One region of the Nocardioides sp. Root151 genome, then DNA from elsewhere that is predicted to be linked to it. Evidence: predicted binding sites of a transcription regulator. Region 1 holds the regulator's gene; the other holds the start of a gene.
The links. Region 1 encodes LexA, which represses DNA repair genes until DNA is damaged. Its sites were predicted from a motif close to TCGAACANNTGTTCGA; they were not measured.
Positions count from the first base shown of each region.

Region 2: the regulator LexA is predicted to act here: its motif matches at 5,984-5,999, upstream of recA (recombinase RecA).

Region 1 is NZ_LMGG01000007.1:382,804-389,950, forward strand. Features, by position in the region: gene ASD66_RS19435 (ATP-dependent DNA helicase) at 1-267, shown strand, start outside; gene ASD66_RS19440 (zinc-dependent metalloprotease family protein) at 281-1,681, opposite strand; gene ASD66_RS19445 (FlgD immunoglobulin-like domain containing protein) at 1,821-3,641, opposite strand; gene lexA (transcriptional repressor LexA) at 3,807-4,523, opposite strand; gene ASD66_RS19455 (LysM peptidoglycan-binding domain-containing protein) at 4,759-5,118, opposite strand; gene ASD66_RS19460 (thrombospondin type 3 repeat-containing protein) at 5,314-6,492, opposite strand; gene ASD66_RS19465 (ABC transporter ATP-binding protein) at 6,583-7,147, opposite strand, start outside.
Region 2 is NZ_LMGG01000004.1:508,698-515,844, forward strand. Features, by position in the region: gene ASD66_RS10895 (ATP-dependent helicase) at 1-313, opposite strand, end outside; gene ASD66_RS10900 (amidohydrolase) at 433-1,938, opposite strand; gene ASD66_RS10905 (hypothetical protein) at 2,004-3,050, opposite strand; gene ASD66_RS10910 (SigE family RNA polymerase sigma factor) at 3,047-3,565, opposite strand; gene ASD66_RS10915 (hypothetical protein) at 3,722-4,036, shown strand; gene ASD66_RS10920 (GNAT family N-acetyltransferase) at 4,049-4,558, opposite strand; gene ASD66_RS24940 (class I SAM-dependent methyltransferase) at 4,600-5,745, shown strand; gene ASD66_RS10935 (DUF3046 domain-containing protein) at 5,742-5,936, shown strand; gene recA (recombinase RecA) at 6,125-7,147, shown strand, end outside.

The sequences.
Region 1 (7,147 bases):
CTGATGTCGGCGCGCCAGAAGGCCGCCGACCGGTCAGGAGGCAACGGGTTCATGCAGGTCGCCGCGACACATGCGGCACTGCTGCTGGCGCAGGGCTCGGGCCGGTTGATCCGCACCCACACCGACCGGGGCGTGGTCGCCGTACTCGACCCGCGGCTGGTGACCGCGCGCTACGGCAACTTCCTCAAGGCCAGCCTTCCACCCATGTGGGCGACCACCGACCCGCAGATCGCCCGCAACGCGCTCAAGCGCCTCGCGGCCGACTGAGCCCAGACTCAGCTCAGCGCACGCCGCAACGCGAGCGGAACTTCACGCGGTAGTTGCCCAGGCTGCCGTAGTCGCTGTAGCCGGTGCTGCGCGGATCGCGTGCCCCGACGCCGTCGACCCGCACGTAGTAGGTGCCGGCTGCCCGGGTGGCGAGGTAGGTCGCGTCGAGGCCGGTCGGCGAGCCCGAGGCCGCCGACAGTGGGTTGCGTCGCGCCAGCACCCGGCCACTGCGGTTGAGCAGGGTCAGCGACACGTCGAGGTTCGGGCTGTACGGCGCGTTGGCGACCTGGACGCTCAGCCGGGCGCGGCACGTCGTACGCAGGCGGAACACGTCGGTGTCGTTGCGCTTGCCGATCACTCCGGGTCGGGCGACACCGGCGCGCAGCACGGTGGCTCGGCTCAGCCGGTAGGCGTGGTCGTCCGCGCGGTACGGGGCCCCGTAGGCACGCATCACGGAGAGGTCGTTCTCGCGTTCGGTGGCGCCGGTGTACTCGCCACGGCTCCACTGGGTGAGCGGGCGCATCGAGGAGCCCATGATCGGAGCCCAGATGCCGTGGCCGGAGTAGTAGGCGTCGCCGTTCTTGCCGTCGTGGCTCAGCCCCAGGGTGTGCCCGGCCTCGTGGGCGACCACGAGGCCCATCTGCTGGGGACGGTTGTCGACCTCACGCGGGAAGACCCAGAAGACGCGGGCGTTGTTGGCCGCCGCGTAGGGAAAGACTCCGACGAACGCGACACCGGCACAGCCCGGGCCACCGCAGACCTGGTTGCGGACCGTGGTCGAGCGGGTGATCACCGCGTGCACGCCGTACGTCGCATCGGCCGAGCCCGAGCGGGTCAGCGCACCCGCGTCCGGAAGCTCGGTGGTGACGTCGACCTGGAACGGCGCGTAGTCCTCCGCGGTCCGGCGCCACGTGCTCTGGATCGCCCGGAGCTCGCCGGCGCTGAACCCGGAACGGCCGTCGGTGTCGAAACCCGCGGCGTCGTAGCAGCGCGGACGCAGACCGTCGCTCCACTCGGAGTCGCAGACCTGCTCGCCGTTGAAGTCGAGGTAGATCGTGCGACGCGACCCGGGACGCGAGTGCAGCCGGAACGTCTGGGACAGCGGCGCCGAGGCGCGGGCCACCGGTTCGTTGCCGGCCTCTTCGCCGGAGCCCTCGAAGGTGTCGGCGTAGTAGAGCCGGTCGCCGGCGGTCAGTCGGGCGGCCGGGTCCTCGGTGAGCAGGCCCTTGACCTCCTCGGTCGCCTGCCCGGCCAGCCGCGCCGCGGTCGAGAGCTCGGAGTCATCGACGCGCTGGCCGTCGGCCGAGGTGAACTCGTGGTCTCCGTCGGTGCTGCCCGTCGCTGGTACGGCGGCCAGGCCGCCCAGGGCGAGGGCGCACACGGCGGTCAGGGTCAGCGTTGTGGTCCGGAGCATTGGGCGATTCTCCCACGATTGATTTGCGGCACGCTGCGGGCGGTCGGGCCTCATTGCAAGACCTTGTAGAACACCTTGATGAGGAACTTCTTGACGTCGTAGCGGCCTCCGACCAAGGTCCTGTAGGAGGTCGCTGTGGTCAGCCCAGCACGTAGTAGTAGAGCGAGAGTTTGTAGGACTTCACGTCATAGCGCTGGCCGTACCCCGTGGCCACCACCCAGTAGACGTAACCGTTGCCATAGCGCATCCGCGTGGCACTGGCCGTGCCGCCGTGGTGCCATCCGAGGCGTGAGGACAGTGCTCGTCCGGTGATGGGCTCAGCTGTGGTGTTGTTGATCAGCCACAGGGAGGCCCGATGCCCCGCCGAGGGGTTCACGGCCGCCCCGTAGGCCTGGACGGAGAATCCCTCGTACTTGAAGGCGCCCGGGATCAGGGCGCCGTGCAGCCCGATCGCGGTCCTGTCGTTGAGGGTGCGGCCGACGCAGCGCGACTTGCTGTAGTAGCCCACCGAGCCGGTCATCCGGCGCAGGCCAGGCCTGCGCAACGAGGAGCACCTGCCTGACCAGTTGTCCTTCAGGGATGCCTGAGCCGACACCGTCCGCGTCCAGTGCTTGCGGATGAGTCGCTTGGACGAGACCACCACCGGGGCGCCGATGAAGACTGACGAGTTCCCGAGCTCGTCGGTGAGGGTGATCCGGAATCGGTAGGTGCCCGCAACGGCGTACGCTCCGCTGGTTGTGCGACCGTTCCAACGGAACCAAGAGGGGCTGGCGGGGAGATTGCGCACGACGGTGCCACCGGAATTGAGGACCGCGACCCGGATCGTGCTGACCTCGGACTCTTGGTCGATGGTCGGCCTCAGTGTGACTGTGTCGCGATAGCCGTCGACGTACGGGAAGAAGCCGGTGAGACTGCGAGACACGCTGGTCACGCTGGGTGCGGTCACGTCGATGTCCAACCCCACGAAGGCAACTCCGGTGAAGTCGTGGCCATGATCGGAGGCGCTCGTCGTCACCCGGATTCGGTGATCCCCGGTCGACGGGGTGACGCCCAAGGCGGTGGGATCGACGGTTATCTCGGCGTCGCCACTCGCGTCCAGGGTGACCGGCTGTGAGTCGGTCAGCACGGCACCAGCGATGGTCTCCAGCTGCCAGGTGGCGACCTGACCGGGGAGCCCCTCGGTCTCGACGGTGGCCGTCGCCCTGTCGAGTCGTCCGTCCCCGTTGGGGCTCAGAATGTAGGGGTTGATGTCGTAGACCGATACGGCCAGGTTGCGGCGTGCGGTCAGCGCGGCGCTGGCGTTCTCGTTCGCACACATGCTGTAGAACGTGGCGCTGGTGTCACGGATGCATCGGCGGACGACGAGCTCTCCGGAGGCGACGTCGGCGTAGGGAGACGCGGTCAGCTGCCGTGGCTGGTCGCGAACCAGCGCCGGCCCTTGGGCCTGGTTCGCCCAGAGGAGGCTGAGCTCTCCCGGTCCGTCGTCGTGGACGGTCACGCTTGGCAGGGCCTCGGATCGGAGGTCGACGAAGACCGGTTCGGTAGGGGCGTCCCAGGTGACGGGGTTGGAGACGTCGAGGGTGGCAGTGTCGGTCGGCGTGCTCAGGCAGGTGGACGGTGTGCTCGTGCCACAGGGGGCGACCGTGATGACCGTTCCGGCGTCGAGGCCGAAGCTCGGCAGGGTCCAGCGAGCCACGCCGTCGACCGGATCACCGTTCGTGTAGTCGGCGATCATCTGCTTCCTGGTCTGGGCCCCGGAGCGGAAGGTGACCATGGCGTTGTCAGTGCCGGTCAGGGCCACCTCGATCGAGAGGTCGCCGCTGACCTGGTCACCCGTGGTGGGCGTGATCAGGGTGGCGTTCAGGTCTTCCGCCTGGGCGGGGGCGCCGGCCAGGCCGACGAGACCGCTGCCCACGACACTGGCGGCGAGAAGGGTGGCGAAGAGGCGTGGTGCGCGCATGGTTCCCCCGAACACAAACGTGGCGGAGAGCTCCGCCGATCTGGATGTCCCGAGACCGGAACCGCGGACACTTTATGTCACGAAACGTGCGGTGTGCGACGAAATCACGAAAGGCGTCGTACGACGACCGCGCGGTCGACGTACGACGCCTTTGTGGTGGCTGGTTCAGACGCGGCGCAGGACCGCGGTGACGATGCCGAGGATCGAGGCGTTGGTGCCGTCGATCGGGTCGTAGGCGTCGTTGTGCGGCATCAGCCAGACCTGGCCGTCCTTGCGCTGCAGGGTCTTGACGGTGGCCTCGCCGTCGATGAGAGCGGCCACGATCTCGCCGTTGCGTGCGGTCTGCTCCTGGCGGACCACGACGTAGTCGCCGCTGCAGATGGCGGCGTCGATCATCGAGTCGCCGGAGACCTCGAGCATGAACAGGGTGCCCTCGCCCACCAGGGTCTTGGGCAGCGGGAAGATCTCCTCGACCCGCTCCTCGGCCAGGATCGGGCCACCAGCGGCGATGCGGCCCACCATCGGCACGTAGGTGGCGGCCGGCATGGCGTCACCGATGCCGGTCTCGTCGATGTGCGACTCGTCTGCCGCGCTGATCGAACGGCGCGCGGCGAGCACCTCGGGCAGGAACACCTCGAGGGCACGAGGACGGTTGGGGTCGCGCTTGATGAAGCCCTTGGCCTCGAGCACCTTGAGCTGGTGGGAGACCGAGGACGAGCTGGTCAACCCGACCACCTCGCCGATCTCGCGCATGCTCGGCGGGTAGCCGCGTCGCTCGAGGGAATCACGGATCGTGTTCAGGATGCGCTGCTGGCGGGGGGTGAGGCCCGTTGCGTCCGGGGGGCCGTCGGGGAACTCGGCGACGTTGTCCTTCGATGCCATCGGGGTGCCTTCCGCAGTGCTGTTCCTGGTGGGTTTTCAACGTAGCCCCAAAACCCGACGGCTTCAAACACCTGTTCGAACGTGTCGCAAAGGTTTTCGAGCAGTTTCTCGGGTCGGGTCTCGGGAGTTCGGGGAGCGCAAAGGGCGGGCCTCCGTGGTGGAGTCCCGCCCTTTGTCTTCCCCATCCGCAGGCCGGGGTCGAGGCGACCTGCGGAAATTTCAGTGGCGTCCTGGCTCAGTCGAGCGGGACGTAGATCTGCTGGCCGGCGACCAGCATCGAGGAGTCGAGCGCGTTGAGCTGCTTGATGGTGTGCACCATGTCGCGCACCTCGCCGTCGTCGGCCACGTCGGCGGCGATCGCCCAGAGCGTGTCGCCGGGCTGGACCGTCACTGCGCGGGTTGGCTGGTCGACGCCGGCGTGGTTGGTGGCCATCGACGAGGTGCCGAGGAAGACCGCGGCGGCGAGCACGAAAAGCATCGCCGCGACGAAGACGACCAGCCGGCCGCGCTGCGTGAGGCGGACCTGGTTGCGGGCGCCGTGCTGCGCAGGGCGCATCGGCGTCTGGATGGCGGGGCTCAGGGTCATCGTGCTCATCGGGACCTCCGGGGGAAGGGGGTGGTCTGTGTCAGACGAATGTCTACAGACGACCACCGACAACGGACTTCCGGAGCGGAGGATCGATCAGACGTTCGATCGAACACATGTACGACGGTAGAGCATGTGTTCGAACGAATCAAGAGAGCGGCCGAACAAATGTTCGACGTGTCGCGGGGCGGGTCAGGGAACCCGTCAGCGGACCCGGATCACCTTCGACTGGGCCTGCCGGCACAGTCCCTGGGTGAGGAATGTCGGCTTGATCAGCGCGTAGAACTTGCCGGGCTTGCGCCTGGCGCGGGGCAGCGTCCAGACGCCTCGGGTGGACGTGCGGGCCAGGCCCACTCGCGCCGAACGACCCGGCCCCATCACGCGCCGGAGCTCGACCACCTTGCGCGAGACGCAGGCGTTGACCGGCGAGCGCAGCACTCCCTTGAACTGCTTCACGCGGACGCCGTAGGCGATCGTCCCGGTGCGGGCCAACGGCGGGCAGCCGGTGTCGTTGTAGGCGGCGGCCAGCGGGCAGGCGTCGCCCTTCTCGTAGCCGTCGGAGTCGGCGTCGGGGTCGCACGGGTCGCCCATGCCGTTGTGGTTCATGTCGCGCTGGGTGGCGTTGGCGTTGCTGGGGCAGTTGTCGTCGCCGTTGGCCACGCCGTCGCCGTCCATGTCGGGGTCGCACACGTCACCCAGCTTGTCGCCGTCGGTGTTGCGTTGGTCGTAGTTGTCGACCTCGGGACAATTGTCGTCCTCGTTCGCCCTGGTGTCGTCATCGAAGTCGCAGTCGTAGGTGATTGTCAGTGACCATGAGCTGATGGTGCCCGCCGTGCCAGCGAGGGAGTCCTTCTTCGAGGTGAGCGTCCATGTGCCGTTCGTCTCTGAGTTGTTGAATCCGCTCAGGGGAACGCTCGGCCTGTAAGTGCCGGTGCGGGGGGAGGCTGCGTTGTCGATACTGGTTGCTGCTGCATCGTCGAACACGGTATTTGTAAAATTGGGGTCGCCGCCGCCCAGACCGAGGAATCCAGAACTCGAGAGGGTAATTGCTTTGCTCGAGTTCTTCAGAACTACTGCGATGTCTTTGTGCTTGGCGACAGAGATGTTCACCCGCGCGGTGACCTTGAGTACCGGCAATCCGAGGATCGGTGACGTGCCTTGCTCCTGGGTCAGGGTCAGTGTTCCGGTGTCTGACGAGTCAGTTGAACCAGCCTGGGTCACCGTGCAGGTCGCCTCGGTGGGCAGGTCGTCGAAGTCGCCGCTGGCGAGGTTCGAGGACGGCGTCTGCACCACGGCAGCCGACGCGGACCCCACGACACCGACGACGCCGGAGATCACCACGGCCAGGACACAGGTGCGGGCAATGCTCGTGCGGACAGACATGTGGGGACCCCTCACGGTTCGACGACACCCTCCCGGCGCCCGGACAAGGCTAGGTCACCGGCCACCATCGGGTGAGCGGATTCCACGAACTCACTCCCCGGACCAGGCCGCCCAGAGCTCGGCGTACCTTCCCGCGGCAGCCAGCAGCTCTGGGTGCGATCCGGATTCGACGACCCGGCCCTCGTGCAGCACCAGCACCCGGTCCGCGGACTCCGACTGGGTGAGCCGGTGCGCCACGACCAACGCGCCGCGCCCCTCGGTCACCGCCAGTGCGGCCCGCTCAAGGTCTCGCGCGCCGGCGGAGCCGGCCTCAGCCGTGGCCTCGTCGAGTACGACGAACCAGGGGTCGGCCAACACGATCCGGGCCAGCGCCAGCTGCTGGGCCTGCGCAGGGGTGAGCGGGTGTCCGCCGTCGCCGACGACCGTGTCGAGTCCGTCGGGCATGGCGTCGACCCAGCCCAGTGCGGAGACGGCGGCCAGTGCCGAACGCACCGCCTCGTCACCCGCGGACGCGTCGACCAGGGTGACCGCCTCGCGCACGGTGCCGGAGAAGACGTGGACGTCCTGGCTGATCAGCGACACCTTCGAACGAAGGGCGTCGGGCGCGAGGTCGCCGTACGGAACACCGGCGAGGGAGACGGCGCCCGCCCCGGCG
Region 2 (7,147 bases), on a different contig from region 1:
GGTCGGCGGTGTGCCGGATGCCGGCCAGGGGTGCGCGCAGGTTGCGCTCGACGTCGACCGCGAGGGCCTTCAACGGGGAGACGTAGAGGACCCGGCAGCGGCGCAGCTTGTCGGCCGGCGGTGGAGTGGTGACCAGTCGGTCGATGGACCACAGGAACGCGGAGAGCGTCTTGCCCGAGCCGGTCGGTGCGACCACGAGGGAGTGGCGCCCGGCACCGATCGCCTGCCAGGCGCCGACCTGTGCGGGGGTCGGCTCGGCGAAGGCGGCCTCGAACCAGGCACGCGTCGGTGCACTGAACTCCTCGAGGGCCATTCAGCCATCTTCCCCCATGCCACCGACAACCGCCCGAGTAACGCGGGGTTACGGTCGCTCCACACGTGTTGTGACACGGGTGAACCGACCACGGCACCGCACAAGTGCGGCCGAAGCTCTCAGTCGAGCAGGGGAGCGGTGAGGCGTCCGCCGACGTACGTCGCGGCGACCGACATCGAGCGCAGGTGGGCGCCGATCGCCGAGCTGTCACCGACGTCCGCCAGCGGGTCGGCGTCGAGCAGCACCAGGTCGCCGGGGTGTCCGGTCGCGACCGTGCCCCAGCCGTCGGTCGATGCGGCCAGTGCCTCACGCGCGGTCAGCGCCTGTGACGCGTTCCACGGCTCCCGTTCGTCGCCGCTGCGGTGGACCGCGGCCGACATCGCCAGCCACGGGTCGAGCGGAGCCACCGGCGCATCGGAGCCGAGGTGCAGTCGGGTGCCCGCGTCGTACATCCAGCGCAGGGCGAAACAGCGGTCGAGACGGTCGGCCCAGCAGTGCTCGGACACGTCGCGGTCGTCGAGCAGGTGGGCCGGTTGCACGCTGGCCCGCAGCCCCGACGCCGCGAGGAGTGGGACGTCGACCGGGTCGAGCAGCTGGGCGTGCTCGATCGACCCGCGCGCGCCGGTGGCACCGAAGCCGAGCAGCGCCTCGTGCACCGCGGCGTCACCGATCGCGTGCACCGCCACCTCGAGCCCGCCGGCGTGGGCACGGCGCATCAGCTCGTGCATCTCCTCGACGCTCTGGTTGGCGTAGCCGAACGGGTGGATCAGGTCCTCACCGTTCGTGTAGGGCATGCAGCACCACGCCGTACGAGTGTTCAGGGAGCCGTCGGAGATGATCTTCAGCGGGCCCATCACGCCCATGCTCGTGCCCGGCAGCGGGTCGCCGCTGCGCAGGCCGGCCGAGAGTACGGCGTCCAGGCCGGAGGCGTACGTCGCCATGCGGATGCGCAGCAGGTCGGCACCCTCGGCCCAGCGTTGGGCCCACTCCTCTGCGCCGCCGCTGAACTCGAAGTCGACGACGCCGACGACTCCGCGTGCGGCGGCCTCGGCCTCGACGGTGCGATAGGCGGCGGGAGTGGCCTCCTGACCCACCACCTCCTCGAGCCGTCCGTAGGCCTCGAACCACTCCGACTCACGGACCACGTCGTGGCGGGCGGGCAGGCCCAGTGCGCGCAGGGCCGCCGAGTTGAGCCACGCGTGGTGCGCGTCGCCGCTGATCAGCACGATGGGCGTGGTCTCCGAGACCGCGTCGAGCTCGGCGACCGTGGGCTTGCGCGGCCAGGTGGCCGAGCGGTGCCCGAACCCGACAAGGGGCTTGTCGGGCCACACGGACAGGCGTTCCTGCACGAAGAACGTGACCTCCTCGGGCGACCGCGCGGTCGACAGGTCGAGGCGGCCACTGGTCATCGCCACCTGGCCGAGGTGCACGTGGTGGTCCCACAGGCCCGGCACGATCCAGCGTCCGTCGGCGTCGTGCACACGGGCGTCGTCGACATCGGGCAGGTCGGCGCCCACCCGTCGTACGACGCCGTCCTCGACGTGTACGTCGATCGGGTCAGCGGGAGGAGCCTCACCGACGCCGAGCGGCACCGGGAAGACGTTGCGGATCAGCAGCGGTTCCATGCGCCGACACTAGGTGAGTCGACTCCCGAAATCTCATCGGGTCACGCGTCGTGTGGGGCGACTCACTACATGGAGGAGCCCTGCCCGAGCACGTTGCCGTGCGCATCGAGGACGCGGTAGTCCGCGTCGACCAGCCCGCCCGAGCCGGGGTCCTTGAGCACGAAGGCGTAGTTGCCGTCGTTGACCGGGACGGAGAACGTGGCGCCGGTGGCCAGGGTGACCTCGATCGAGCGGGCGTCGCGCGGCATCACTCCGGCAGCCGTGTAGTAGCTGGCGTTCTCCTTGGTCAGCGACTTGTTGTCGGGTCCGGACGTCGTCCCGGAGAAGGCGACCTGGTAGCTGCGCGGCAGTGCCCCGCCGGCCTCGGTGACGGCCGCGTCCGAGGTGAGCGGGGTGAGGGTGCAGGTCCAGTGCTCGCCGTCCTTGACGAGCAGGGCCGACATGATCAGGCCGGCGTCGTCGACGGCAGCCACGGTGGCTCCCCGGAGGTCGGGAGTGAGGGCGGGTGAGGGAGCCTCGACGACTTCTCCCGACTCCGGGTCGAACGACGAAGGCGGGAGGAACATCTCACTGCACACCTCGGCGATGCGCGCGGGCTGGTCCGCCGCGGGGTCCAGGTCGGCGAACGTGACCGGCTTGTTCTCGGAGCCCTGCTCCGGGATGGCGCACAGCACCGGGTTTCCGGAGTTCAGGGCGTTCAGCGCGACGATGTCTCCGACGGCGTAGTCACGCTCATGGGACACCATCCAGTCCTTGGCAGTGAGCTTCCGGGTGTCGGGATACATCGGGTAGTCGTCGTACTTGGCCAGTTGTGGCAGGCAGCGCCGGATGATCTCGTCGTGGGCGAGCGGCTTCTCCTCGGCCTGCACTGCGGAGTGGGGCAACTTGTCGCCGGCGGTCGGCACCGGCTCGCCGTCAGGAAGGGCGGCCCGCACACCGAGGGAGGTGCCGACCACGGCCGCCGCGGTGACCAGTGCTGCGCCGGCGATGCGGGTGCGGTGCCGGCTGCGGCCGGCACGGGCGCGACCGAGCAGGTCGTCGAGGTCGGTCTTCAGTGGCTGGCCGGTGTCGTCGGCGGCCTGCCGGAGCCTGTCGTGGAGTGGATCGTTCATCGCCTGGGTCCTGTCTCTACGTCATCCGTCGCGAGGAGCGGCCGCAGCGCACGCAGGGCGTCGGAGGTCTGGCTCTTCACCGTTCCCTCGGAGCACCCCAGTGCGGCAGCCGTCTCCGCGACGGACAACTGGTGGTAGTAGCGCAGGACGACGCACGCGCGCCGTCTCGGGGTTAGCTCGGACAGGGCCCGCACCATCGCGTCGCGTTCGACGATGCCGCCGTCGGGGGCAGGGATGCCCGCGACGTGGTGGTCGTCGATGTCGACCGACCGCTCCCGGCGCACGGGGCGCCGGGAGTCGTCGATGAGGATGCGGATCGTGGTGCGCCGTGCGTAGGCGAGCAGGCCTTCCCGCCTCTCGACACGGTGCCACGAGCGATAGACCCGGATCAGGGCCTCCTGTGCGGCGTCCTCGGCCCTGTGCCAGTCGGAGCACATGAGGTACGCCGTACGCCGGAGGTCGGCGAGTGACGCCACGGCGAAGGCCGTGAACTCCTCGTCGTACGCCCTGGCCATCCAGATCTCCTTGCAACTGTCGTCGTCACCCTTGAGACGAGGCCCGTGGCGATTCGGTTGGTCACCCGCGGAAAACGTGGGTCTGTCGCGGGTCGATCCGTGACTGACTCCATGGTCCACCCTGCCGGTCTGGGGTGCCTCGGTAGCGTGGGCGGCATGAAGCTTCCCGCCGCTGATCGTGTCCCCACCGCACCCCTGGCCGCACTGGGCCTGCTGGGCGGCTACCTCGTCGCCCGGGAGACCGGCGTACGCCCGCTCGGTGGTGCCGTGCTGGGTGGCGCGGGGCTTCTCGCCGGGCGCAGCTGGTTGGCCAAGGGCGGCCCGGCCACGACGGCCGCTCTCTCGGCGATCTACCTCGGCGGCTTCGGGGCCTCGCACCCGCTGGCGAAGAAGGTCGGCGCCTGGCCGGCCGTGATCGGTGCCGCAGCCGTGTCGGCCGGCGCCTCACACGTGCTGTCCGACCGACGCTGAGCGGCAGCCTGGTCAGGGCAGGTTGACCAACATCCGTTGGTACCACGCGACGTCGATCCACTGCTCGAACTTCCAGCCCACCTCGCGCAGCTGCCCGGTCTTCTCGAAGCCGCACGCGACGTGCAGTGCCTCGCTCGCCGGGTTCGGCAGGGCGACCAGGGCCACCGCGGTGTGCACCCCGGAGACCGCCATGGTCTCGAGCAGGGCGGGGTAGAGCATGCGGCCGACGCCCTTGCCGCGCACGGACTCGTCGAGGTAGATCGAGGTCTCGCGGGTGGTGTCGTACGCCGGGCGGGGTCGGTAGGACGCCGAGTAGGCGTAGCCCACGACGCTGTCGTCCCGGTCGACGGCCACGAGCAGGTGGTCGCCGGGGTGGTCGCCGTCGAGGCGGGCCCGCCAGTAGTCAAGGTCGGGTGGTTCCATGTCGAACGTCGCGTGAGAGGTGTCGACCGCGTGGGAGTAGATCGCCGCGATGTCGTGCAGATCGCGCTCTCGTGCGGACCGTGTGGAGTACTCACCCATCCGCCCATGATCGCAGGTGGGCCGTGCGACAGAATGGCCGCGTGGCGATCGAACCCGACATCAAGGACTGGACCTGGGTCCTCGACGAGCCCTGCCCGGAGTGCGGTTTCGACAGTGCAGGCGTCGACGTGGAGTCCCTGGGTGCCTCCGTGCGCACCAACGCCGAGGGCTGGCGGGTCGTGCTCTCCGACGATGCTCCAGCGCTGTCGCGACGGCCGTCCGAGTCGGTCTGGTCTCCCTTGGAGTACGCCTGCCACGTGCGCGACGTGCACCTCGTGTTCGGTGGGCGGCTCCGCTCGATGCTCGGCGAGGACGACCCGCTCTTCACCAACTGGGACCAGGACGAGGCCGCCGTGGACGGCGACTACCTCGCCCAGGAGCCGACGCGGGTCTCTCGCGAACTGGTCGCAGCGGCCGATGCGGTCGCCGCGACGTACGACGCGGTCGCGGGGGAGCAGTGGGACCGCACCGGACGCCGCAGCAACGGCTCGTTCTTCACGGTCGCCTCGATCGGTCGCTACCACCTGCACGACGTCGTCCATCACCTCCACGACGTCGGGCACGACGCGCGGCTGGCCACGGTCGCGGCGTACGACGCGCATGCGGCTGCCTACGCGTCGGCCTCGGCGGCGATGCCCGACAACGTGGCCGACGAGATCGCCTGGTTCTCCGATGCTGTCGCCTCGGCCACCGGAGCCGGCGGACGGGTGCTCGAGATCGGCACCGGCGGTGGACGCGACGCACTGGCCCTGGAAGCCGCCGGAGTTCGCGTGCGCCGCACCGACGTCTCGTCGCGTTTCGTCGACCTGTTGCGCGACGCCGGGCACGAGGCCGAGCGGATCGACCCGCTCGTCGACGACCTGGCCGACCACGTGACGGGTCTGCCGTACGACGGGGTGTGGGCCCACGCCAGCCTGCTGCACGTCGCGCGCGACGACTTCCCCCAGGTCGTACGCCGACTCGCGGAGGCCACCCGCGTCGGCGGCACCCTGCACGTCGCGCTGAAGGAGGGCGACGGCGATGCCTGGTCGACGCACGGCACCATCGAGGCACCGCGTCACTTCGTGTTCTGGCGGGAGGCGCCTCTGCGTTCCGTGCTGGAGGACGCCGGCTGGCGCGTCGACGAGGTGCGCCACCAGGACGGTGGCGGCCAGCCCTGGCTCATCGTGCGGGGGCGTCGGCGATGAGGCACACGGAGTTCTGGAGCCGCATGGAGCGGGCGCTGGGCAGCGGTTACGCGCGCTCGTGGGCCGAGCAGCACGTGATCGGCGAGCTGGGTTCGCGCACCGTGGTCGAGGCGTTGTCGGCGGGGGAGTCGCCCAAACAGGTCTGGGAAGCGGTCTGGCGCACGCTCGACCTGCCGTTGCGCGACAAGTGAAAAGCTCCGATCACCTGTTCGATTCCCCGCCTGCGTGTCGCGCTTGATCGAACGTCTGTTCGGGCTAGTGTGAACGTCGTCGGCCGGGGTTCTCCACAGCCCTGCAGGTGGTCGGCACCCATTGTCGGTGGCCCGGTCTAACGTCCGGGACAACACATCGACCACAGACTCGACAAGGACGGACCATCATGGCTGGAGACCGCGACAAGGCGCTCGACGCAGCACTCGCCAACATTGAGAAGAGCTTCGGCAAGGGCTCGGTGATGCGCCTCGGCGACGAGACCCGCGCACCCCTCGAAGTCATCCCGACCGGGTCGATCGCGCTCGACGTCGCGCTGGGCCTCGGTGGCCTCCCACGCGGCCGGGTCGTCGAGATCTACGGCCCCGAGTCCTCCGGTAAGACCACGGTCGCCCTGCACGCGGTGGCCAGCGCCCAGGCGGGTGGCGGCATCGTGGCGTTCATCGACGCAGAGCACGCGCTCGACCCCGAATACGCCAAGAACCTCGGCGTCGACACCGACGCGCTGCTGGTCTCCCAGCCCGACTCCGGTGAGCAGGCGCTCGAGATCGCCGACATGCTGATCCGTTCCGGCGCGCTCGACCTGATCGTGATCGACTCGGTGGCCGCGCTCGTGCCGCGGGCCGAGATCGAGGGCGAGATGGGCGACAGCCACGTCGGCCTCCAGGCCCGCCTCATGAGCCAGGCGCTGCGCAAGATGACCGGTGCGTTGAACAACTCCAACACGACCGCGATCTTCATCAACCAGCTCCGCGAGAAGATCGGCGTCATGTTCGGCTCGCCAGAGACCACCACCGGTGGCCGGGCGCTGAAGTTCTACTCCTCCGTGCGCCTCGACGTGCGCCGCATCGAGACGCTCAAGGACGGCACCGACATGGTCGGAAACCGCACCCGCGTCAAGGTCGTCAAGAACAAGGTCGCCCCGCCGTTCAAGCAGGCAGAGTTCGACATCATGTACGGCAAGGGCATCAGCCGCGAGGGTGGCCTGATCGACGTCGGCGTCGAGGCCGGCCTGGTCCGCAAGGCCGGCGCCTGGTACACCTACGAGGGCGACCAGCTCGGCCAGGGCAAGGAGAACGCCCGCACCTTCCTCAAGGACAACCCCGACCTGGCCAACGAGCTGGAGAAGAAGATCCTCGAGACGCTGGGTGTCGGTCCGAAGGTCGACGAGCCCGTTGCGGAGCCGACCAAC